Regions from separate parts of the Arthrobacter sp. MMS24-T111 genome, predicted to be linked through region 3. Evidence: riboswitches for the same ligand, from Rfam matches in the RefSeq annotation. Region 3 holds a riboswitch; each other region holds the start of a gene.

Region 1 (5,410 bases), 2.2 Mb from region 3:
AGTAGGGGGTGCCTCTATGGTTTTCGTCAAGCGGCTGAGGGTTGCCGGGGTTCGTAGAAGGTGCTGTCCCTGAGCATGGCGTAGAGGGTGTCGCAGCGGCGGCGGGCGAGGGCGATGAGAGCCTGATTGTGGCGTTTGCCTTCTGCTCGTTTCCGGTCGTAGTAGGCCCTCGACAGCGGATCCTTCAAGGCCGCGAAGGCGGAGAGGAACAGGGCTCTTTTGAGAATCTTGTTTCCCTTCCGGGATGGGTGGTCACCGCGGATGGAAGACCCTGATCGCCAGGTCACCGGGGCCAGGCCTGCGTAGGAAGCCAGGTGCCCTGCGGAGGCGAAGTCCTTCCCGACGATCTCGGTGAGGATCCGTGCTGCGGTCCTGACGCCGACCGCCGGGAGCGACGTCAGGACCGGGTGAAGAGGGTGGGCCTCCACGAGGGCTTCAACCTGGGCGAAAACGGTGTCCCGCGATTCGCGGATATCGGCGAGCATCCGCGCCAGTTGGGGCAGCACGATGGTCGCAGCGTTCGTTCCGACCACTGTCACCGTTTGCTGGTCCAGGGCCTCGATGATCTCGCCGGCAAGACGTTCACCCATCCTGGGTGCGAGCTTCTTGAGCCGGTTCCCGATCCTGCGCCGGCCGGCATGGCGGAGGGCTTCGGGGGTCGGCCAGGTCCGCAGCAGATCCAACACGGCAGGGTGGTCCAGGCGCGGGCCGAGGACACGCTCCAGTGCCGGATGGATCTGGGTCAGGAGGCCTCGGATCCGGTTCGATGTCGCGGTGGCCTGTTTGGCCAGGTCGTCGTCGAAGCCGCAGAGCATGGTCAGTTCGGCGAGTTGTTCGTCGGCGATCTGGATGGATCGCAGTGTGTGGGGCATGGTCCGGGCCGCTGCGGCGATGATGAACGCGTCCCTTGCGTCGGTTTTCGCTTCGCCGGGGTGCAGGTCCGCGATCCGGCGCATCGCCAGCCCGGGAAGGTATCCGACGGTGACACCGGCGGCCTGGGCGACCGCGACCGGCAACGCACCGATCGTCGCGGGCTGGTCAACCACGAGCAGGATCCTGCCGTGGTTGTCCAGCGACGCCAGTATTTCGCGCAGCCTGAGCTCGTCGTTGGGTAAAGCCTTGTCGAAGAGCTTCTTCCCGGCCCGGTCCACGGCAACGGCGTGGTGCTCGCCCTTGCCGACGTCCAAGCCGATGAAGACATCAATGCTTTCGTGGTTTCCGATCACCTGTACCTCCCAGTCGCAGCAGCTGATACCTGTGCTGGGCTGTCCTCGGTGTCAGAGCCCGGCATCCACGTTACGCACGACGATCCCAAACTGTCCTGCCTCTATTAGCGGTCTCTCCGGCACCTACCGGACCCCGGTGACAACACCCCCCGGATCATTGACGACTGGGGGCGGCAATCATGCCGGGGCCGGCAGGCCAGCACACCCTCATCCTGCAACAGGAACGGGCTACGAAAAAGGTAACGGGGCGACCGGATAACGACGTCCGGCTTCCAAGGTATCCGGGGCGGCACGGCTGGCAGCCAAACCTCGGGCGATCCTTCGCATTATTTGTGGAACCTTGGAAAACCTCCGCATGGGACTGCTCCCGCGCCCGGATCCGTCCCCCGCCCGTCAGCTGCCACCCTCGCGGGCCGCGCGGCGCGCACGCCGCGGCAAGACCATGTTCGTCACAATGCTGTCCCGGCCGGAGCGATCTTCCTACACTGGGCGCAGGTCATGAGTGCCAGCGCCAAGCCCCGGCTCGCTGGCCGGCAACCCTCCATCCGCGGTGGGGTGCCCCGGGTGAGGACCAGGCTGTCCGGCAATTGCCGGAAGCAAGCGCGGCCCGTGGTGCTCCCAGCATGCCGGGCCCATGTCATAGGAGACTGAGATGTCCAACGGATGGTCCTTCGAAACCCGCCAGATCCATGCCGGCCAGGAGCCTGACAGCGCCACCGGAGCCCGGGCCCTGCCCATCTACCAGACCACGTCCTTCGTGTTCCCGAGCGCCGAGAGCGCAGCCAACCGTTTTGCCCTGGCTGAACTGGCGCCGATCTACACCCGCATCGGCAACCCCACCCAGGACGCGGTGGAGCAGCGGATCGCCAGCCTCGAAGGTGGCCTGGCGGCTTTGCTGCTGAGCTCGGGGCAGGCTGCGGAGACCTTCGCCGTCCTGAATATCGCCGAGGCCGGGGACCACATCGTGGCCAGCCCCAGCCTGTACGGCGGAACGTACAACCTGTTCGCCCACACCTTGAAGAAGTTCGGCATCGCGGTCACCTTCGTGGAAGATCCGGACAACCTGGAACAGTGGCGCAACGCGGTGCGGCCCAACACCAAACTGTTCTTTGGCGAGGTGGTCTCCAACCCGCGCCAGGACGTCCTGGACATCGAAGGCATCTCCCAGGTTGCCCACGACGCCGGCGTTCCCCTGATCGTGGACAACACCCTGTCCACGCCCTACCTGATCCGGCCGCTGGAGTGGGGTGCGGACATCGTGATCCACTCCGCCACCAAATACCTGGGCGGCCATGGCTCGGCCATTGCCGGCGTCATCGTCGACTCCGGCAAGTTCGATTTCGGCAAGGACCCCGGCCGGTTCCCCGGTTTCAACACCCCGGATCCCACCTACAACGGGCTGGTCTACGCCCGGGATCTTGGCGAGGGCGGCGCACTGGGCGCCAACCTTTCCTACATCCTCAAAGCCCGTGTCCAGTTGTTGCGCGACCTCGGCTCGGCGGTTTCGCCCTTCAACGCCTTCCTGATTTCGCAGGGCCTGGAAACGCTGAGCCTGCGGGTGGAACGGCACGTTTCCAACGCCACGGAGGTGGCGCGCTGGCTGGAGGGAAGGGCCGACGTCGAATCGGTCGCCTACGCGGGGCTGCCGTCCAGCCCCTGGTACGAACGGGGCCGCAAGTACGGGCCCAAGGGGACCGGCGCCGTCGTCGCCTTCAACCTGGCAGGGGGTGCGGAGGCGGGCAAGCGCTTCGTCGACGCCCTGGAACTGCACTCCCACGTGGCCAACATCGGTGACGTCCGCTCGCTTGTCATCCACCCGGCGTCGACCACCCACAGCCAGCTCTCGCCCGAGCAGCAGGTGGTGGCCGGGGTCAATCCGGGGCTGGTCCGCTTGTCGGTGGGCCTGGAGCACATCGACGACATCCTGGCCGACCTGGAGGCCGGTTTCCGCGCGGCCAAGGGCGGCGCCGACGCCTGACCGCCGGCACGCTGGAGCGCTGCCGGCCGGCAGCGCCGGAAAGTCACAACCAGTCACACTCTTGGCCTGGACCGGGGGGTGTTTCGTACACTCGAACCAGGTCATGAGTGCCAGTGACAGCCCCGGCTTGCTGGCCGGCAACCCTCCTTCCGCGGTGGGGTGCCCCGGGTGAAGACCTGGCCTGCCGGTCAAATGACGGCAGGCAAGCGCGTAGAAGAGGTCTTGCCATGACGGTTACCGTCGCCCGTACCACCATTCCCGAACACGGAGTTGTCCGCTACGCCTCCATTGGAGGACTCGAGCTCGAAGGCGGCGGCTACCTGCCGGATGTGACCTTGGCGTACGAGACCTGGGGCACGCTGAACGCGGACGGCAGCAACGCCATCCTGATCGAGCATGCCCTGACGGGCAGCACCCACGTGACCCGGGGCGACACCGACGAAGAGGGCTGGTGGGAACAGCTGGCCGGTCCCGGGGCTCCCGTTGATACGGACCGGTTCTTCGTGGTGTCCATCAACATCGTGGGCGGTTGTTACGGATCCACGGGCCCGTCCTCGGCCGCTCCCAACGGAGCACCCTGGGGCTCCCGCTTCCCCTTGGTCACCCTGCGGGACAGCACGGTGGCCGAGGCCCGGCTGGCGGACCAGCTGGGCATCGGGAGCTGGTACGCCGTCCTTGGCGGCTCCATGGGCGGTGCCCGCGCCCTGGAATGGGCGGTGACCTACCCCGACCGGGTGCAGCGCTGCGCCGTCATCTCGGTCGGCGCTGCCAGCACGGCTGAACAGATCGCCTTCGCCCAGGCCCAGACACTGGCCATCCGCCAGGATCCGAACTTCAACGGCGGCGACTACTACGGCGGCCCGTGTCCGGAAGACGGACTGGCACTTGCACGGCGGATTGCCCACATCACCTACCGGTCCGCCGCGGAACTGGAAGGACGCTTCGGCCGGGAACCCCAGGCCCCCGAGTCGCCGCTGCACGGCGGACTGCTGGCAAACCGCGGACGGTACCAGGTGGAAAGCTACCTGGACCACCAGGGCAGGAAGCTCGTCCGCCGGTTCGACGCCAACAGCTACATCGCCCTCACCGAGGCATTGATGAGCCACGATATCTGCCGTGGCCGCGGGCCGCTGGCCGAGACCCTGGCATCCGCCACCGCCCGGTTCTTCGTTGCCGCCGTGGACTCCGACCGGCTCTACTTCCCGTCCCAGTCCCGCGAATTGGCCCAGGCCCTGCCCGGTGATGTTGACGTGCACATAATCACGGCACCGATAGGCCATGACGGCTTCCTGACCGAGATCGGACAGCTGGGGCACCAGCTCCGGACGACGTTCCTGGTCTAACCGCGCCCGCCGTATCCCGGCCGCGGGCCGCTGACCCACAGCGGCGCTTCCGGTGCACGCTGCCGTGGACGCCGCGGCGCCGCAGTGCATCAGGCCCGGAGCAGAAGTACGGCATGATCGTGTCATGAAAGCCGCCGTCCTGTATTCGACCGTTCCCACCGCCGGACAGGCATCGGGAAACCCCACCTACGCTGACGCGAAGCCATTGGTCGTTCAGGAGCTGGACCAAGCACAGCCGCGTGCCGGTGAGCTTGGGATCGACATCACCTATTCGAGCCTGTGCCATTCGGACCTGTCCGTGGTGGACGGCTCCAGGGTCCGGCCGCTTCCGATGGCATTGGGCCACGAAGCGGTGGGACGGGTGGTGTCCGTGGGCGACGGGGTGGCCGATGTGTCCGTGGGAGACCACGTGGTCCTCGTTTTCGTGCCCAGTTGCGGCCACTGCCGTGCCTGCCGGGCCGGGAGGCCCGCGCTTTGCCACCGCGCAGCGGAGGTCAACGGCTCCGGTGACCTGCTGCACGGGCCGGCCTTGCTGCGCACGCCGGCGGGGGAGCGCATCAACCACCATTTGGGCGTCTCGGCGTTCGCGGATTACGCCGTGGTGGCGCGGGAATCGGCAGTGGTGATTGACGACGACGTCCCGGACACCGTCGCGGCGATGTTTGGTTGCGCTGTGCTCACCGGAATGGGAGCCGTGCTCAACACGGCGTCCGTCCGTCCGGGTCAGTCCGTGGCAGTCTTCGGCCTCGGCGCAGTAGGCTTGTCGGCCGTCATGGCGGCCCGCCTCGCCGGGGCCGCCGCAGTGATTGCCATCGACCCCAATCCGGGCAAGCACCCCTTGGCCCTGGACGCCGGTGCCACGG
Region 2 (5,410 bases), 990 kb from region 3:
GGCCAAGCTCCAGCAGCAGGGCCGTGAACTTCCCGGTACCGGCCCCTACGTCGAGTGCGTCGCGGGCCTGCGCCGGGACCAGCCACCGGGCTGATTCCACGGGGTAGCCCGGCCTGACGCGCTGGTAGTGCCGTCCGCCGTCCCGGAAACTGCCGCCAAGTTCCCGCCGGCGCCCGTGATCAAGCTTGGGGCCACACCGAACCACGCGTGGACTCCTTCAATTCCGACTGTTGATGCCCCTCGAATTTACCGCACCGCCTCGAAAATGTGCTGGGGGACCATGGGCGGGAAGTGCCCACTAGTCGTCGATACAGGGGGCCGCGCCGGCCGTGCCCGGGGTGTTGGGTGCCCAGTGCGGGTAGGTGCGGGAATCGTTGGCCGGCACCCAGCGGCCTGCGTCAACCACGTAGTCCCAACCCAGACCGCTGCTGCGCAGTGTGCGGATGCCGGCAAGGAGGCGTTCGGCATCCTCCAGCCGGGATCCGACGCCGAAGCTCGCCCGGAGTGATCCGTTGGGCAGGCCCAGGCGCTTCAGCAGCGGGTGGGCGCAGAAGCGTCCGTCGCGCAGGCCCACGCCGTGCTCCGCCGAGAGATAGGCGGCCACCAGCCCGGCGTCGTAGCCTGCAACCGAGAAATTGACCACGCCGATGGTGTCCGTTTCCGGATTGGTGTCCTTGAAGATCTGGTGGACGGTGACGCCGTCGATGCCCTGGAGGCCCTCCACCAGGAAGGAGCGGATGGCGGATTCGTGGGCGTGCCACCGGGCCTGGTCCAGCCCGGCGATCACCTGGGTGGCACGGGCCAGGGTGGCTGCGCCTAGCACGTTGGGTGAGCCGCCCTCGTGGCGGGCCGGGCCGGTGGCCCAGCTGACGCCGTCGAGCCTTGCTTCCTTGACGGCACCGCCCCCGGCCAGGTGGGGGACACCGGCGTCCAGCCAGTCCGCACGTCCTACCAGGACGCCTGCGCCGAAGGGTGCGTAGAGCTTGTGTCCGGAGAAGGCGAGATAGTCGACGTCGTCCGCGCTGATGTCCACCCGGCGGTGGGGCGCAAGCTGGGCGGCATCCACCACGATCCGTGCGCCGTACTGGTGCGCCAGTGTAGCCAAGGCCCGGATGGGGAGGATCTCGCCGGTGACGTTGGAGGCGCCGGTGACGGCCAGCAGGCTGACCCCGCCCTGCTCCAGTTCAGCGCGGACTGCCTCCAGTGTGCCGCTGATGGTGTCCGCGGCGACGATGCTGCGGTGCGGGACGCCCTGCCAGGGCAGGAGGTTGGCGTGGTGTTCGATGTCCAGGTACAAGACGTCCCCGGCGGGGCGGCCGCCGGCCAGCGGCAGGCAGCCGGCCAGCAGGTTCAGGGAGTCGGTGGTGTTGCGGGTGAAGATGACCGAATCGTCGGGGCGCCCTCCCACGAAGTCACGGACAATGTTGCGTGCGTTTTCGTACACGGACGTGCTGATCTGGGATGCGTACCCGGCGCCCCGGTGGACACTGGCGTAATACGGGAGGATCTCGTTCAGGTACGCGGACACCACTGACAGAGCCGGGGCGGAGGCGCCGTAGTCGAGGTTTGCGTAGCGAACGTGGCCGCCGGAGATCAGCGGCGCCTGGATCTCTGCGCCGGTGACCGCGGCGAGGGGACGGCCGGCGATGGCCTGGCGCGGATCCGGCGCGGCGGCGTTGGCGGTGGCGGACTGGGGGGAGACGGTGGCAGTTGTCACAGAGACCTCACTTGGATACAGGACTCCGGCATAGTGGAATCCGCGCTTGCCGTATCCGCTCCGGACCGGCCTGGTCGTCACCCGGGGCACCCCACCGCGAATGGAGGGTTGCCGGCCAGCAAACCGGGGTTTTGCGCTGGCACTCGTGACCTGGATAAAAGCGTAGAACATGGAATGGGCAGGACTAAAGCCGCAGCAATTGTTAAGGCTTTTGTTACGTCCTGCCGAAGAAACGGCCGCGGACGCCCCGCAAAGGAGGCGTCCGGCGTCGTATTATTCGATTATCTTGCCGCTAGGGCGACTGCTGGAGCAGGTCGTCGAGGTCCGGGTTCAGCCGGTGCAGTACCTCTGAATGCAGGATCGAGTTCGTTGCCAGGGCATTGCCGCCGAACGGGCCGTCCTCGCCTTCGAGGGACGTGAAGCGGCCGCCGGCCTCCACCACGATCGGCACCAGGGCGGCCATGTCGTACAAATTCAGTTCGGGTTCGCAGGCGATGTCCACCGAGCCCTCGGCCACCATGCAGTAGGACCAGAAGTCCCCGTACGCCCGGGTCCGCCACACGTCCTCCGTCAGGCCCAGGAAGTCGTCAAGGTTTCCGCGTTCCTTCCAGCCACCCAGGCTGGAATAGGAGAGGGAGGCGTCGGCCAGGTTGGACACGTTGGAGACCCGAAGCCGGGTGGCGGCGGCCAGGGACCTGCCCATGTACGCCCCCATGCCTTTGGCAGCCCACCAGCGCTTGCCCAGTGCCGGTGCGCTGACGACGCCCACCACCGGTTCGCCCTCGTCCACCAGGGCGATCAGCGTGGCCCAGACCGGGACGCCACGGACGAAGTTCTTGGTCCCGTCGATGGGATCGATGATCCAGCGCCGTGAGCCGTGGCCGGTGCTGCCGAATTCCTCACCCAGGACGGCATCGCGGGGCCGGGAGCGGGAGAGCTGGCCACGGATGGCCTCCTCGGCCGCCTTGTCGGCGTCGGTGACCGGCGTCAGGTCCGGCTTGGTCTCGACGTGGAGGTCCAGGGCCTTGAACCGGCTCATCGTCTGGTCGTCCACGGAGTCGGCCAGGACGTGGGCCAGGCGCAGGTCATCGTTGTAACTCGAAGCGGGTTGGATCATGGTTCCAAACTACCGTCTGCGGGCGTTTCTGCCGGGAGAACGCGTCAGTTGACGCTGCCAAGCTCCTTCGTTTCCTGTGCTTCCATCCTTGGATCGGCACCGAGCAGCCGCCGCAGGGACGCCAGGCGGGCGGCGCCGGTGGGGCCGGCGTGTCCGCCATCCACCCACTCGTCCAGCCCGCAGTTGACCGCCGTTGCCGTGTGCTTGCAGCCGCGTTCGCAGTTTTCGATGCCGGGGGAGAGATCCGGGAACGAGCGCAGGATCCTGTCCGGATCCACATGCGCCAGGCCAAAGGACCGGATCCCCGGGGTGTCGATGATCCAGCTGCCGGGCGGCGCGTCCGCCAGCCGAAGTGCCAGCGCGGACGACGACGTGTGCCGGCCGCGCCCGGTGACGGCGTTGACGCCGCCGGTGGCGCGCTCGGCACCCGTCAGTGCGTTCACCATAGTGGATTTGCCCACCCCGGAATGCCCCAGCATCACGGTGACGGTACCGTCGAGGTGCGCGCGGAGGGCGGCCACCGCGGCGCTGTCCAGCCGGGCCGAGAGGCCGTCGTCGGACCGCGCGTCGATCCCGGAGGCCTGTGCGTCGGCGGTCTTGCTGATGATGACCGGGAAGTCCAGGTGCGTGTAATTGGAGAGGAGCTCGGCGGGGTCCTTGACGTCGGCCTTGGTCACCAGCAGGATCGGCGCAATCCCGGCATCGTAGGCCGCCACCAGGGCGCGGTCGATGAAGCCGGTGCGTGGCTCGGGGTTGGCAGCCGCCACGACGATGACCAGCTGGTCCGCGTTGGCCACCACGGCTCGCTCCACGGGGTCGGTATCGTCGGCGCTGCGGCGAAGGAGCGTGCGGCGGTCCTGGATTTTCACCAGGCGTGCCAGTGTGTCCGGGGCTCCGGAGACATCCCCCACCAGGGAGACGAAGTCGCCGGCCACCACGGGATTGCGGCGAAGCTCGCGGGCCCGCGCGGCAATGACCACGCGCTCATTGTCCGAGTCCTCACCCACCACTGCGGTGTACCGGCCACGGTCCACCGTGATGATCCGGCCGGTCACAGCGTCATCGTGGCTGGGGCGGTCTTTGGTGCGGGGTCTGGAGCCTTTCTTGCTCGGGCGGATCCTGACGTCCGATTCGTCCCAGGAATCAGTGCTCCGCGCCACTGCCGCGCCCTTCCGGTCCGGCAGCGGACGTGCCCTCCTGGGCCAGCATGCCTGCCCACAGCTGTGGGAAGTCGGGCATGGTCTTGGCTGTGGTGGCAATATCCTCCACCTGGACGCCCGGTACTGCCAGTCCCAGGATTGCCCCGGCCGTGGCCATCCGGTGGTCTGCGTAGCTGTGCACGACGCCGGCGTGCAGCCGGGCGGGGCGGATGAGCAGTCCGTCCGGGGTTTCCTCGGCGTCCCCGCCGAGCCGGTTGATCTCTGCCACCAGGGCGGCCAGCCTGTCGGTTTCGTGTCCTCGCAGGTGCGCGATCCCGGTGAGCCGGGAGGGCTCCGAGGCCAAGGCACACAACGCGGCGACGGTGGGGGCGAGTTCGCTGGTGTCCGCGAAGTCGCCACCTTTGATCTCCGGACCGCCGGTGACGGTCAGGACGCCGCCGGCCAACGTGACCGTGGCACCCATGCTGGTGAGGATGTTGCGCCACAGGTCGCCCACCTGCTGGGTTTCCGCCGGCCAGTTGGGGATCCGCACGGTTCCCCGCGAGGCGAGGGCCGCCGCCAGGAACGGGCCCGCGTTGGAAAGGTCCTGTTCGATCCGCTGGTCGAAGGCACGGATCGGTCCGGGCGCCACCACCCAGTGGTTGGGCACGGAATCGTCCACGGACACGCCTGCGCCGCGCAGGACCGCGACCGTCATGTTGATGTGGTCCAGGCTTGGTACAGGTTTGCCCACATGCTCAAGATGCAGGCCGTCGTCGAACCGTGCCCCCACGAGCAGGAGGGCGGAGACAAACTGGGACGAAGCGCTGGCATCAATCACCAGGTGGCCGCCCCGGACGGAGCCTGTGCCCGCCACGACGAACGGGAGGGACGACGGGGCGCTGCCGTCTTCGGCTGAGACAGCCACACCCAGGGCCTTGAGGGCCTCGATGATGGTCCCCATCGGACGCTTGCGTGCGTGCGGGTCGCCGTCGAACACGCTGGCCCCGTTGCGGAGCGCCGCAAGCGGCGGGACGAACCGCATCACCGTGCCGGCCAGCCCGCAGTCGATCCTGGCCTCCGTCACCGGCGCGGACGCGGGCAACGGGACCACTTCGAGGTCAGGACCGAAGGTTCCGTCGCCCGGGACCTCCGTGATCGTGGCGCCAAGCTGCCGCAGCGCATCGATCATCAGCGCGGAATCCCTGGAATGCAGGGGCGCCCGCAACCGGGACGGCCCATCCGCCAATGCCGCCAGAACGAGGTACCTGTTGGTCAGGGACTTCGAGCCAGGCACCGTGACGGTGGCATTGACGGGCCGGGAAGCGAAAGGCGCGTCCCAGTGCTGGACAGGTGTTCCGGCGGCGTCCCGGGCGGCAGTTGCTGCGGTCATTCGTGCTTAGGCTCCCGTGGCGTGGTCGACGGCGCGGCGGACAG
Region 3 (5,410 bases):
CCGCCACGGCTGCGCCAGGCGCAGCGCCCACCAGCAAAACCGCGACAACCCCCGCGGCCCGTACGACGTCCCTGGTGCTGGGTCCCGCCATGTCATCTACGACCTTACTGTTGTGGTTTAGCCCCGGTGGCGCAGATCTCTGCCTGGACCGCGGCCCGGCGCCGCGGCCAGTAGGCCCACGTGACCAGTGCTGCCACCGCCAGGGTTGCCGCGCCCAGGAACTCCGGCCCCCGGGAGGCCATGATCCAGGTTCCCAACCCGGGAACCGTGAAGAGCACCTTCTGCGCCGTGGCCACCTCGTAGGGCAACGGATCATCCGAAGTGTTGGCGTCGCCGCGGAGCCTTAGCGACGCTGTGGCCCCCTCCACACTGGGCGGGTCAACTGCCACCACGCGGTGGGTCACCAGAGCGGTCGCCGCTTCCCGGCGGACCGACACGACGTCGCCCGGGACGAGATCCTTGGCGGTGACCTGCACGGTCAGGGACAGCGCACCGACTGGATAGAGCGGCTCCATCGATCCCGTACGGAAGACGACGAAGGACGCCTTGAAGAAGAAGCCCAGGACCAGGACCAGGATGCACGCCAGCCCCAACAGGGCAACGACGGTGAGCAAAGCTTCGCGGAATCCCCTGGCCACACGGAGGGCAGCCGGCCGGGCCCGGGGTTCGGACGCCAATCCCGGCAACCGGAACCCGGGCTTGCGCCGGGACGCTGTCTGCCTCATCGGAGGGGTTATGGCAGGCCCACTGTGCTTGAGAACTTCCAGAGCGGGACGGTCTTCTGCCCCTGCAGGGATGACGGGGCATCCGTGGGGAGGGTCAGCGCGAAGCAGATGTCCACTGCGGAACCGGCGGTGACGTTGTCGCCCTTGGGCAGGCTGATATTGGTCGCTGCCCCGGGGATGGAGATGGCGCTAAGGAGTGAACCCGCAGGAATGATATTTGCATTCTGCACGGACCCGAATCCTGCAGCGTTGCATGAAGACTTCGGCACGCCCTGCTTGGCTTCGTACCTCAGGGCCGAGTAGAGCTGGGACGAGTTGGTGACGGCGTCAATGGGAGTGGATTGCGCGGTTTCAGTCAAGCTGGCTACCAGGGCTTCGGATCCGGCCACCGCCCGCAGCTGCATCGGTGCGTAAACGGTGCTGCCCGGCACCAGGTTGTCCGCATTGACGCTGAACGTCAAAGCGCCGCCGTTCCGGTCCGGCTGGTCACTCCATGCTGCTGTTCCACCGGTGCCTGTCCACGTGTTTTGCTGCATCTGGTACACCTTGGTCCCCGGGCCACCGCCGTTGTCGCTCTGGCCGAAGACCCACTCGTTGTCCGTCCACGCCGCGAGAGTGAAGGCCGCGCCGATCCCCAAGACAAGGCCGCCGGCAAGAATAGCGCGGACTCTATTAGCCTTTTGCGAGCGCGGCTTAGCGCTGGCTGATCCAACCATAATTTCCCCCAAATTAGAATTAAACCCCGAACGGTAAGACCGGGACACGGGTATGGGGGATTATCGGTATTTCCCCCAAAAGACCGATGTTTCTAGATCACCATCACTTACTAATTAAAGTCAAGTCGGTGTATTAAATGTTATCAAGTACCGCTTTCTCTCGGCGGAATCGTGCGGACGAGCTCCGACTGACGCTGCCGCGCCACAATATGAAACCGATTTGCCCCGCCGCCACGCTGTCGCTTTAGGTAAGAGAGGACCATCCGGAGCGGCCGAGAGACCTGGCTCAATGACGCCGCAGCAACCACGGTCCGGCAGGAAAGCTGCCGCCCGAAGGTGCTACTGCCAGGACCGATGGAAAGGAAGATTCCAGCATGCCGCTCAACACCGACCACATTCGCTCCACCCACGCCGGGTCCTTGCCCCGCACCGACGAACTCATCGCGGCCAACACCACAAAGGAATCCGACGGGATCACCCCGGCGTTCCTGGAGCTCCTGGAAGACTCCGTTGTGGGCGTGGTCCAGCGCCAGAAGGACTTGGGCATCGATATCCCCAACGACGGCGAGTACGGGCACACGATGTCCAACTCCGTTGACTACGGAGCCTGGTGGAACTACTCCTTTGCCCGGCTCGGCGGCCTGGAGCCGACCACCGTGGACCGGTGGGCGGAAGCCGCAGTCCGGCGGTCCTCCCCCGGAAACGTTGTCCTGACGTCCTTCCCCGACCGGAGGGACCGGCAGGCGTTCAACGAGGCGTACAGCGATCCTTCCTCCGGGATCCTGGCGCACCGAAAGAGCGTGTCCCAGCCCAAGATCGCCGGGCCCCTGACATATACCGGCCATGACCTGGTGGCCTCGGACATCAGGAACCTGAAGACCGGGCTCGCCGCGGCCGGCCTCAGCGAAGGATTCGTGGCGTCCCTGTCCCCCGGTTCCTGCGCCCGCGTTGCCAATGAGTACTACAAGAGCGATGAGGAACTCGTCTACGCCTGCGCCGACGCGATGCGCGAGGAATACAAGGCCATCATCGACGCCGGCCTGACGGTCCAGCTCGACGATCCGTCCCTGGCCGAGAGCTGGGACCAGATCAACCCGGAGCCGTCGCTGGAGGACTACCTGAAGTTCATCCAGCTGCGCGTCGAGGCCACCAACTGGGCCTTGCGGGACCTTCCGCAGGAACAGATCCGGCTGCACGTTTGCTGGGGCTCCTGGCATGGTCCGCACACTACGGACATCCCCTTCGCCGACATTATCGGCTCAGTGCTGCAGGTCAACGCCGGCGCCTACTCCTTCGAGGCGGCCAACGTCCGCCACGAGCACGAATGGCGGGTCTGGGAGGACACCGCCCTTCCTGAAGGCAAAGTCATCATCCCCGGCGTCGTCTCCCACGCCACCAATGTGGTGGAACACCCGGACCTGGTGGCGGACCGGATTGTCCGCTTCGCCAAGCTGGTGGGACGCGAGAACGTCATCGCCTCCACCGACTGCGGCCTGGGCGGCCGGGTGCATCCGCAAATCGCATTCGCCAAGCTGGAGGCTCTTGGCGAGGGCGCCCGCCGCGCCACCAAGCGCCTCTGGTAGTTATCCGCCCCTTCCGGGAATGACCGCCGGTCCACTGCGCCATGAATGAGGTGCGCTGGACCGGCGTTTCGTTTCTCCGGGCTTGGTAAACTGGCAAAGGTCGACCCGGAATCGGCCCACCCCAACTAACCACCGTTGATGAGCTGCGCCACCGTGCGCCCATTTTCGGCGGTGGACGCAACATCAATCCCCGCAGGAGAACCAGCCCTTCATGACCGCACTGGCCCCCGAAACATTCCACGAACAGCTCATGAGCCGCCGCTACGAGCCCAGCGTTGCCGCTGTCAACGAGCTGTGCGATTCCCTGCAGGACGCCAAGCCCGGAACCGTGGTGCCCTATGTGGACCCCATGCACGATGTTGAGGAATGCCGCATCATCAGCCTGTACTCCAACATTGGCGAGATGGACCAGTCCGGTTTCATCACTGCCGGTGACCAGGACGCCGCGACCCGCATGCTGGGCATCCAGTGGAAGCTTGGCCTGCGCCCGGAATTCGTGATGCCCTGGAACGTCCACCCGTGGCACGTCCCGGGCGAGGCCAACGGTAAATTCACCCCGGACCAGGTGCAGGCGGGCCTGAAGCCGCTGCTGAAGTTCCTTGCCCTCGTCCCCCGCGCCTCCGTGATCGTGGCGCACGGCACCGAGGCAAACCGCCTGGCCAACCTGCTGCTGAAGACCGAAGTACCGCTGCTGTGGCGCCGCGGCCTCAAGACCTACAAGGTCCGCTCCCTGAGTGGCCGCGCCTTCGCCGGTTCACCGGCCCGCCAGGAGGAGTTCCTCGCGGACATGCATACGGCCTACGCCGATGCCATGGCACGCACCGGCATCGCCAACCAGGCCTAGGGTTTCGCCAGGCTCAACCATCGACGACGGCAGGTCACCTTCGCTGGGAAGGTAACCTGCCGTCGTCGTAATTATTCGAATCTAGCCCTCGATGGCTGCCTTCGCCGCGGGATCGGAGTCGTTCAGGAACTTCTCGATCCGCTCCGGCTCGTCAGCTTCCCCGATGGCCGACGAAGCCCTGCCCAGCGAGTAGAGCGCACGGAGGAACCCGCGGTTCGGCTCGTGCTCCCACGGGATGGGCCCGACGCCGCGCCAGCCGTTGCGGCGCAGCGCATCCAGTCCGCGGTGGTAGCCCACCCGGGCGTACGCGTAGGAGTCGATGGTGCGGCCCTCGGTCCACGCTTCCTCGGCCAGGATCGCCCACAACAGTGAGGACGTGGGGTGCTTTTCCACCAGGTCCAGGGCCTCGTGCCCGGCTTCCAGCTGCGCGTTGACCTCGGTTTCCGCAGGCAGGAGCGTGGGCTCGGGCCCCATCAGGTTCCTGCGGAACTCATCCGACATCTAGAACGTCTTTCCGGCCGAACCGAGCTGCTTGGTGGCTTCCACCACGCGGGCCGCCAGGCCGGCTTCGGCGGAAGCGCCCCAGACGCGGGGGTCGTAGGTCTTCTTGTTGCCCACTTCGCCGTCGACCTTCAGGACGCCGTCGTAGTTCTTGAACATGTGGTCCGCCACCGGGCGGGTGTAGGCGTACTGGGTGTCGGTGTCGATGTTCATCTTGATCACGCCGTAGGAGACGGCGTCGGCGATTTCCTGGTCCGAGGATCCCGAGCCGCCGTGGAACACGAGGTCGAACGGGTTGTCCTTGCCGATCTTCGCACCCACCTGGGCCTGGATGTCCTTGAGGATCTCCGGGCGCAGCTTGACGCCGCCGGGCTTGTACACGCCGTGGACGTTGCCGAAGGTCAGTGCGGTGATGTAGCGGCCGTTTTCGCCGGCGCCCAGGGCGTCGATGGTGGCCAGGGCGTCCTCGACCGTGGTGTAGAGCTTGTCGTTGATGGCGTTTTCGACGCCGTCTTCCTCGCCGCCGACCGTGCCGATCTCCACCTCGAGGATCATCTTTGCGGCAGCCGTGCGCTGGAGCAGGTCGCGGGCGATGCGCAAGTTCTCCTGCAGGGTTTCGGCAGAACCGTCCCACATGTGCGAGTTGAAGAGCGGGTTGCGGCCGGCCTTGACCTCGGCCTCGGAAGCCTCAAGCAGCGGCAGGACAAAGCCGTCCAGCTTGTCCTTGGGGCAGTGGTCCGTGTGCAGGGCGATGTTTACGTTGTAGTTCTTGGCAACTTCGCGGGCGAAGGCCGCGAAACCCAGGGAACCGGCAACCATGTCCTTGGTGGACGCGCCGGACCAATAGGCGGCGCCGCCGGTGGAGACCTGCACGATGCCGTCGGACTCCGCCTCCGCGAAGCCCCGCAGTGCCGCGTTCAGCGTCTGCGAGGACGTGACGTTGACGGCGGGGAAGGCGAATCCGCCCGCCTTCGCGCGGTCGATCATCTCGGCGTAGATCTCTGGGGTTGCAATGGGCATGCTGGCTCCTCTGCTGAGTTT
Region 4 (5,410 bases), 960 kb from region 3:
CTTTCTCCAAGACGCCACCTACTTCGACCAGACCTCCGAGTCCACCCTGGAACGCGACCGCTTCTACGGCCTGTACATGAGCTGGTGCTTCATCAACCAGCACCAGCCGGGTACGGAAACGACATTCTGGTCGGCCATGAAGACCCGGTTGCCGGGCAGCCGCAAGGGCCTGCGCATGAAAGGGCCGGCTGCCGCCGACTACATCGTGTCCTCGTATCCCGAGCTGGTCTAGGACACAAGAAGCCGCGGGGGATTCCCAGTCCCTGCCTGGCCATGACGTAAATGCTGTGGCACCCACCGTGCCGCAGCATTTTTCATGCCCGGGCCATAGGGGCCCGGTGGGGATGCGGCCTAAGTGGGAATGATCCGGAACAGGAACCTGGTGCGGACCATCACCCACAGCAGGGCCAGCACCACGGCGTACGCCACGGTGTTGAGGAAGATACTCTCCTGCTGGAGCGCGGGGATATTGGCCACGACGGCGATCAGCACCACATGCATGATGAAGACATAGAGGGTTGCGCGGCCGAGCGGGATCAGGAACCAGCCCAGGGCCCGCTCAACCGGCTTCCAGTAGGCGCTGAGGAACGCATACGCCGCCACCACCAGGAAGACGACATTGAGCAGGCGGCCCGGGGCCAGGTACGTCCGGCCAAAGAGGGCGTCATACATGGCCCGGTAGGTGGCGTCCGGCATCAGCGCCAGCCGGACGTCGTAGTTGTTGGCCAAGTAGGGGTTTCCCCAGGAGAGGAAAGCCAAGGCGAATGCGGCCACCGTACAGGCTGCCACCACCCAGGCATGGGCCGACAACCACGCGATAATGCTCCGCCGGTGGTATCCCACCACCAGCCCCAGCACGAACAGCACCTGCCACACCAGCAGCGGAAACGAGTCCTCGAACTGGGACGGCAGGATCCGGAACCTGGTTCCGGCGCCGACGGCGTACACCGCCAGCGACGCCACCAGGACCCACACGGCCTTTCCGCGGTTCAGCAGCGCCAGGATCAGGGGGCTGACCAGGAGAAGAACCACGTACAGCCCCATGACGTTGAACTGCCAGGGCCCGAACTGCAGCAGCAGGATGGCCGGCAGGACCTGGGGCGGCACCGGGAACTGGAACAGCGATGACATCCCGGCGTAGAGGTCGTACGTCCGGCCGGCACCGTTATGCCCGGCCCCGCCCGTCCCCTGGTCCACGAACGTGGTCAGTGCCTCGGTGTGGAAGAACGGAAGCTGCGCAATGAGGAAGACGCCAATCAGCACCGACAGGGCGGTCACATAGAGCTTCCCCGCCCGGCGGGAGGTGAGGTCCACAACCTTGCCGAAGTCTTCCCTGGCCTTCGGCCCGTAGACCATGCCCACCACCAGGCCGGAAAACAGCACAAAGAGTTCGGCACCGGAAACGAAGCCCACGGCCTCCTGGGTGAGCAGCTGGAACAGCGAGACCAGGCCCAGGTGGTTGACCACCACGAAGACAATGGCCATCCCGCGCAGCAAATCCACGCGCGAGTCCCTGTTTCCCGGGTCCTGGTAGCTCCACGCGGTGGCGGCGTTGACCCGGCGTGGAATCTGCCACAGCGCCGCCAGGAGGATGGCCATCGCCACGGCAACGGTCCAGACCGCTGCCCCGGACAGCGTGTTGGCCCGGACATACGATCCGTCCGCAACCACGTCGGTGACCGGCCCGGTGACCACGGCGGAGGACTTCAGCCGGTCCAGCGCGGCTTTGGCGATGGCGGGATTTCCGGTGAGCAGCCAGTCGATGCTGGCCACGCCGGTATCCCTGGTGCTGGTGCGCTCGTCCCACACCACCGCTGCCGTCCTGGCGAAAGCCGGCGAGGTGGCGGTACCCACCACCTGGTCCCACCAGGCCGGCTTGATATCCGCCTCCGGCGGTCCGCCGGCAGCAGGGCTGTAGAACGCCGATGTCTGGAGCAGGAATGGCTTCTTGCGGGCCTCCGCATAGGCATTGTAGAAGTCCTCGCCGCCCGAGCCGGTCAGCATCTCCTGGAGTTCACCGGCACGCGGCACGGTGTTGACGGCAGCCCCACCGGCGGTGTCGTCATGGTAGGCGGTCAGGCCCACCCAGTCCACGGCGTCGTCCCCCGGATAGTAGGGGGCGTAGGCGGCATCGGAGCCGTTCCAGGCGCCGTCGCCATTGGTGTCGAGGAGGGCGAAGCCGTCACTTCCCGGCGGCGGGGCATTCCGGTTCCGGTCAAAGGGGTAGTCCTTGCCCAGGTACGGCGCCCAGACCATGGCGGCCCGGCCGCCGTCGTCCTTCCTGACCGCTGCCGCGACCGCCTTGAAGGCTTCCCGGTAGGCGCCCGGCTGCTGCCCCCAGGGCACCCAACTCGAGTTCATGTCCGGGGCAAACCGGACCAACAGCCGGCCCTTGAACCCGGAGGTCAGGTCGCGGACCTTGCCGGCGAAGGCTTCCGCTTCGGAGGCGCCGATCTGGTCCAGCGGCACGGTGGGCTTCACGGTGAGCATGGCGTGGGCGCCCTTGGCCGCGGCCTGCTGCAGGAAGCCCTCAATGTTGTTCCGGTCCGAGTCGCGGAACGGAAGAGCGATGTCGTGGCCAAACACTGCCGGGCTCGCCCCCAGCCGGTCGGAGAATCCGGCGGCGGTATCCTCACCCCATTCAAGGACGGCACCCAGCCAGGGCTTGCCCTGGTCCGGTACCGCGGAGGCCGCCTGCGCGGCACCGGCGGGCGCCAGCAGCGCCAGAAGCACGACGACGGCGGCGGCCAGGAAAGCCCCGAGGAAACGATGACGGGCACGACGACGGCCGGCCTGGCGGTGCGATATTGCTGCTCGCATGCTGGCAAGACCCCCCGGTACTCCCACTGTGACGGCAGGGCGGCGCCCCGGTAGAAAACTTTATCGGTCCCGCGGCCCCGCCGGGTTCCCGTGACGCGGTGGTCGCGGGCTCTCAATTACGGAACATGACGACGGCGGCCGTGCGGCTTGGCGGCGCAGGTGTTACGTTTTTGGGGAGTAATGAGTACCGGTGTCAAGCCCTGACTGGCCGGTCGGCAACCCTCCTCTCGCGGCGGGGTGCCTCAGGTGAATACTTGGCATATCGACCGATTCGAGCTGCAAGCGTGAAAGAAGGAGATCCGTCGTGTCTGACGCACCCGCCCCTGACGAAAAATTGTCCTACCGCCTGATTACAGGCCCGGACGACCGCTCCTTCTGTGAGCGGATCTCGGCTGCGCTTGCGGACGGTTATGTCCTGCACGGCAGCCCGGCGGCCACTTTCAACGGCAGCAGCGTCATCGTGGCCCAGGCCGTTGTCCTCCCGGCCGCCATCGCGTCGGCAGACGCCGCGGTGGCCACGGCCGTTGACGACCTGGAAGGCGAGTTCGACGGCGAGGGCCACGCATGAGCTACGCGGGAGACCTGACGCCGCAGGAAGCCTGGGCCAAGCTGGAGCAGGGCGCCATCCTGGTGGACGTCCGCACCGAGGGCGAATGGGCCCACATCGGCATTCCGGACACCAAGGCAACGGACAACGATCCGCTCTTCATCCAGTGGACCTTCCCCGGCGGCATCCCCAACCCCGATTTCGTGAAGGACCTCAAGGAGCAGGCGCCCGAGGACCCCGGCGCGGAGCTGGTGTTCCTGTGCCGCTCGGGCCAGCGATCCATCGCCGCGGCCGTGGCGGCCACCCAGGCCGGCTTCACTTCCTACAACGTCCTGGAGGGCTTCGAGGGGGAACCTGACCGCTACGGCGAACGGACCGTCAACGGCTGGAAGAACCGCGGCCTGCCCACCAACCTCGGAAAGAACTAAGTGACCTTCAATCAAGACGCCCCCGGCTGGAACCCCGACACCCAGGCTGTCCGCGGCGGGCTGGACCGCACCAACTTCCAGGAAACCTCAGAGGCCATCTTCCTGAATTCCGGGTTCGTCTACGAATCCGCGGCCGCGGCCGAACGCGCCTTCACCGGCGAGGACGAGCGCTTCGTGTACTCGCGCTACGGCAACCCGTCCGTGGCCACCTTCCAGGAACGGCTCAGGCTGTTGGAAGGCACCGAGGCCTGCTTCGCGACGGCGTCGGGCATGTCCGCGGTGTTCACCGCTTTGGGCGCGCTGCTCGCCGCCGGTGACCGGGTGGTGGCCGCCCGGTCACTGTTCGGGTCGTGCTTCGTGATCCTGAACGAGATCCTGCCGCGGTGGGGCGTGGAAACGGTCTTCGTCGACGGCCCGGACCTGGACCAGTGGCGCGAGGCCCTGTCCAAGCCCACCACCGCCGTCTTCTTCGAATCCCCGTCCAACCCGATGCAGGAAATCGTGGACATCGCGGCGGTGAGCGAACTGGCCCATGCCGCCGGCGCCAAGGTAGTTGCGGACAACGTCTTCGCCACTCCCCTGCTGCAGCGCTGCGGGGACCTCGGCGCGGACGTCATCGTGTACTCCGGCACCAAGCACATCGACGGGCAGGGCCGGGTCCTGGGCGGCGCCATCCTTGGCACCAAGGAGTTCATCGACGGCCCGGTCAAGCAGCTGATGCGCCACACCGGTCCGGCGCTTTCGGCGTTCAACGCCTGGGTCCTAACCAAGGGCCTGGAAACCATGAGCCTGCGCGTCCGGCACTCCTCGACCACCGCCCTGCGGCTCGCCGAGTGGCTCGAGGAGCAGCCTGCCGTGAGCTGGGTGAAGTACCCGCTGCTGAAATCGCACCCGCAGTATGAGCTGGCGGCGAAGCAGATGAGCGCCGGCGGCACGGTCCTCACCCTTGAGCTGGCGCCCTCGGGCGGGCGCTCCGGCAAGGAGGCCGCCTTCGCCCTGTTGGACGGCCTGCGGATCATCGACATCTCCAACAACCTCGGCGATTCGAAGTCCCTGATCACACACCCCGCCACCACAACGCACCGCGCCATGGGGCCGGAGGGGCGGGCCGCCATTGGCTTGAGCGACGGCGTGGTCAGGCTGTCCGTGGGGCTCGAGGACGCGGACGACCTCATCCGCGACCTGGAACAGGCGCTGAAGCAGATCTAAGGCGTCAGGCCTGGCGGACCCGCAGGAGTTCCGGAGTGTCTTCCACGTCGGAAAGATCCAGGGCGCCGCGCATGGTGACGTCAACGGCGTGCCGGACCACTGCCCCGAAACCCATATCCTCGGGAGGCGGTCCGGCCAGCGCCCTGTCGCGGGCCCGGCGCTGTTCGGCGGCCCCTGTCCCGCGGGCGATGATGTGCTCCACGCCCTGCCGGGCCAAGGCCAGTTCGCCCTGTTCCTGCAGGACAGGTGCCAGGTAGTCCACCAGGGAACGGGCTACGTCCGCGGCCGGGGCCGGGCGGAAGTTCCCGAAGTCCAGGAGCTCGCCGCTGAGTCCCGAACTGCTGGCCTGCCAGGAGGCCATCCGCAGCAGGACAGTGGGCACGGGCGCCGGGTCCACGCCCTCGCG

The links. A riboswitch is a leader RNA that binds a small molecule or an ion and turns the genes downstream of it on or off. The one in region 3 is predicted to bind S-adenosylmethionine.
Region 1: linked by a shared signal. The riboswitch ahead of metX (homoserine O-acetyltransferase MetX) and the one ahead of ACX5I6_RS07780 (cobalamin-independent methionine synthase II family protein) in region 3 are both predicted to bind S-adenosylmethionine.
Region 2: linked by a shared signal. The riboswitch ahead of ACX5I6_RS12440 (aminotransferase class V-fold PLP-dependent enzyme) and the one ahead of ACX5I6_RS07780 (cobalamin-independent methionine synthase II family protein) in region 3 are both predicted to bind S-adenosylmethionine.
Region 4: linked by a shared signal. The riboswitch ahead of ACX5I6_RS03185 (DUF1737 domain-containing protein) and the one ahead of ACX5I6_RS07780 (cobalamin-independent methionine synthase II family protein) in region 3 are both predicted to bind S-adenosylmethionine.

The regions. Positions count from the first base shown of each region.
Region 1 covers NZ_JBTZRO010000001.1:3,873,434-3,878,843, reverse strand. The annotation lists partial or broken gene ACX5I6_RS18210 (IS110 family RNA-guided transposase) at 27-1,291, opposite strand; SAM riboswitch class IV at 1,721-1,835, shown strand; gene ACX5I6_RS18205 (bifunctional o-acetylhomoserine/o-acetylserine sulfhydrylase) at 1,879-3,204, shown strand; SAM riboswitch class IV at 3,304-3,419, shown strand; gene metX (homoserine O-acetyltransferase MetX) at 3,432-4,547, shown strand; gene ACX5I6_RS18195 (zinc-dependent alcohol dehydrogenase family protein) at 4,672-5,410, shown strand, end outside.
Region 2 covers NZ_JBTZRO010000001.1:2,651,603-2,657,012, forward strand. The annotation lists gene ACX5I6_RS12435 (class I SAM-dependent methyltransferase) at 1-205, opposite strand, end outside; gene ACX5I6_RS12440 (aminotransferase class V-fold PLP-dependent enzyme) at 299-1,717, opposite strand; SAM riboswitch class IV at 1,755-1,868, opposite strand; gene hisN (histidinol-phosphatase) at 2,010-2,834, opposite strand; gene rsgA (ribosome small subunit-dependent GTPase A) at 2,879-3,994, opposite strand; gene aroA (3-phosphoshikimate 1-carboxyvinyltransferase) at 3,978-5,366, opposite strand; gene ACX5I6_RS12460 (DoxX family protein) at 5,373-5,410, opposite strand, start outside.
Region 3 covers NZ_JBTZRO010000001.1:1,661,323-1,666,732, reverse strand. The annotation lists gene ACX5I6_RS07795 (hypothetical protein) at 1-91, opposite strand, end outside; gene ACX5I6_RS07790 (signal peptidase I) at 105-725, opposite strand; gene ACX5I6_RS07785 (SipW-dependent-type signal peptide-containing protein) at 734-1,441, opposite strand; SAM riboswitch class I at 1,698-1,802, shown strand; gene ACX5I6_RS07780 (cobalamin-independent methionine synthase II family protein) at 1,816-3,024, shown strand; gene ACX5I6_RS07775 (uracil-DNA glycosylase family protein) at 3,236-3,868, shown strand; gene ACX5I6_RS07770 (DUF3151 domain-containing protein) at 3,950-4,369, opposite strand; gene fbaA (class II fructose-bisphosphate aldolase) at 4,370-5,389, opposite strand.
Region 4 covers NZ_JBTZRO010000001.1:697,245-702,654, forward strand. The annotation lists gene ACX5I6_RS03175 (hypothetical protein) at 1-232, shown strand, start outside; gene opgC (OpgC domain-containing protein) at 352-2,820, opposite strand; SAM riboswitch class IV at 2,997-3,111, shown strand; gene ACX5I6_RS03185 (DUF1737 domain-containing protein) at 3,125-3,388, shown strand; gene ACX5I6_RS03190 (rhodanese-like domain-containing protein) at 3,385-3,795, shown strand; gene ACX5I6_RS03195 (O-succinylhomoserine sulfhydrylase) at 3,796-5,004, shown strand; gene ACX5I6_RS03200 (glutamate--cysteine ligase 2) at 5,009-5,410, opposite strand, start outside.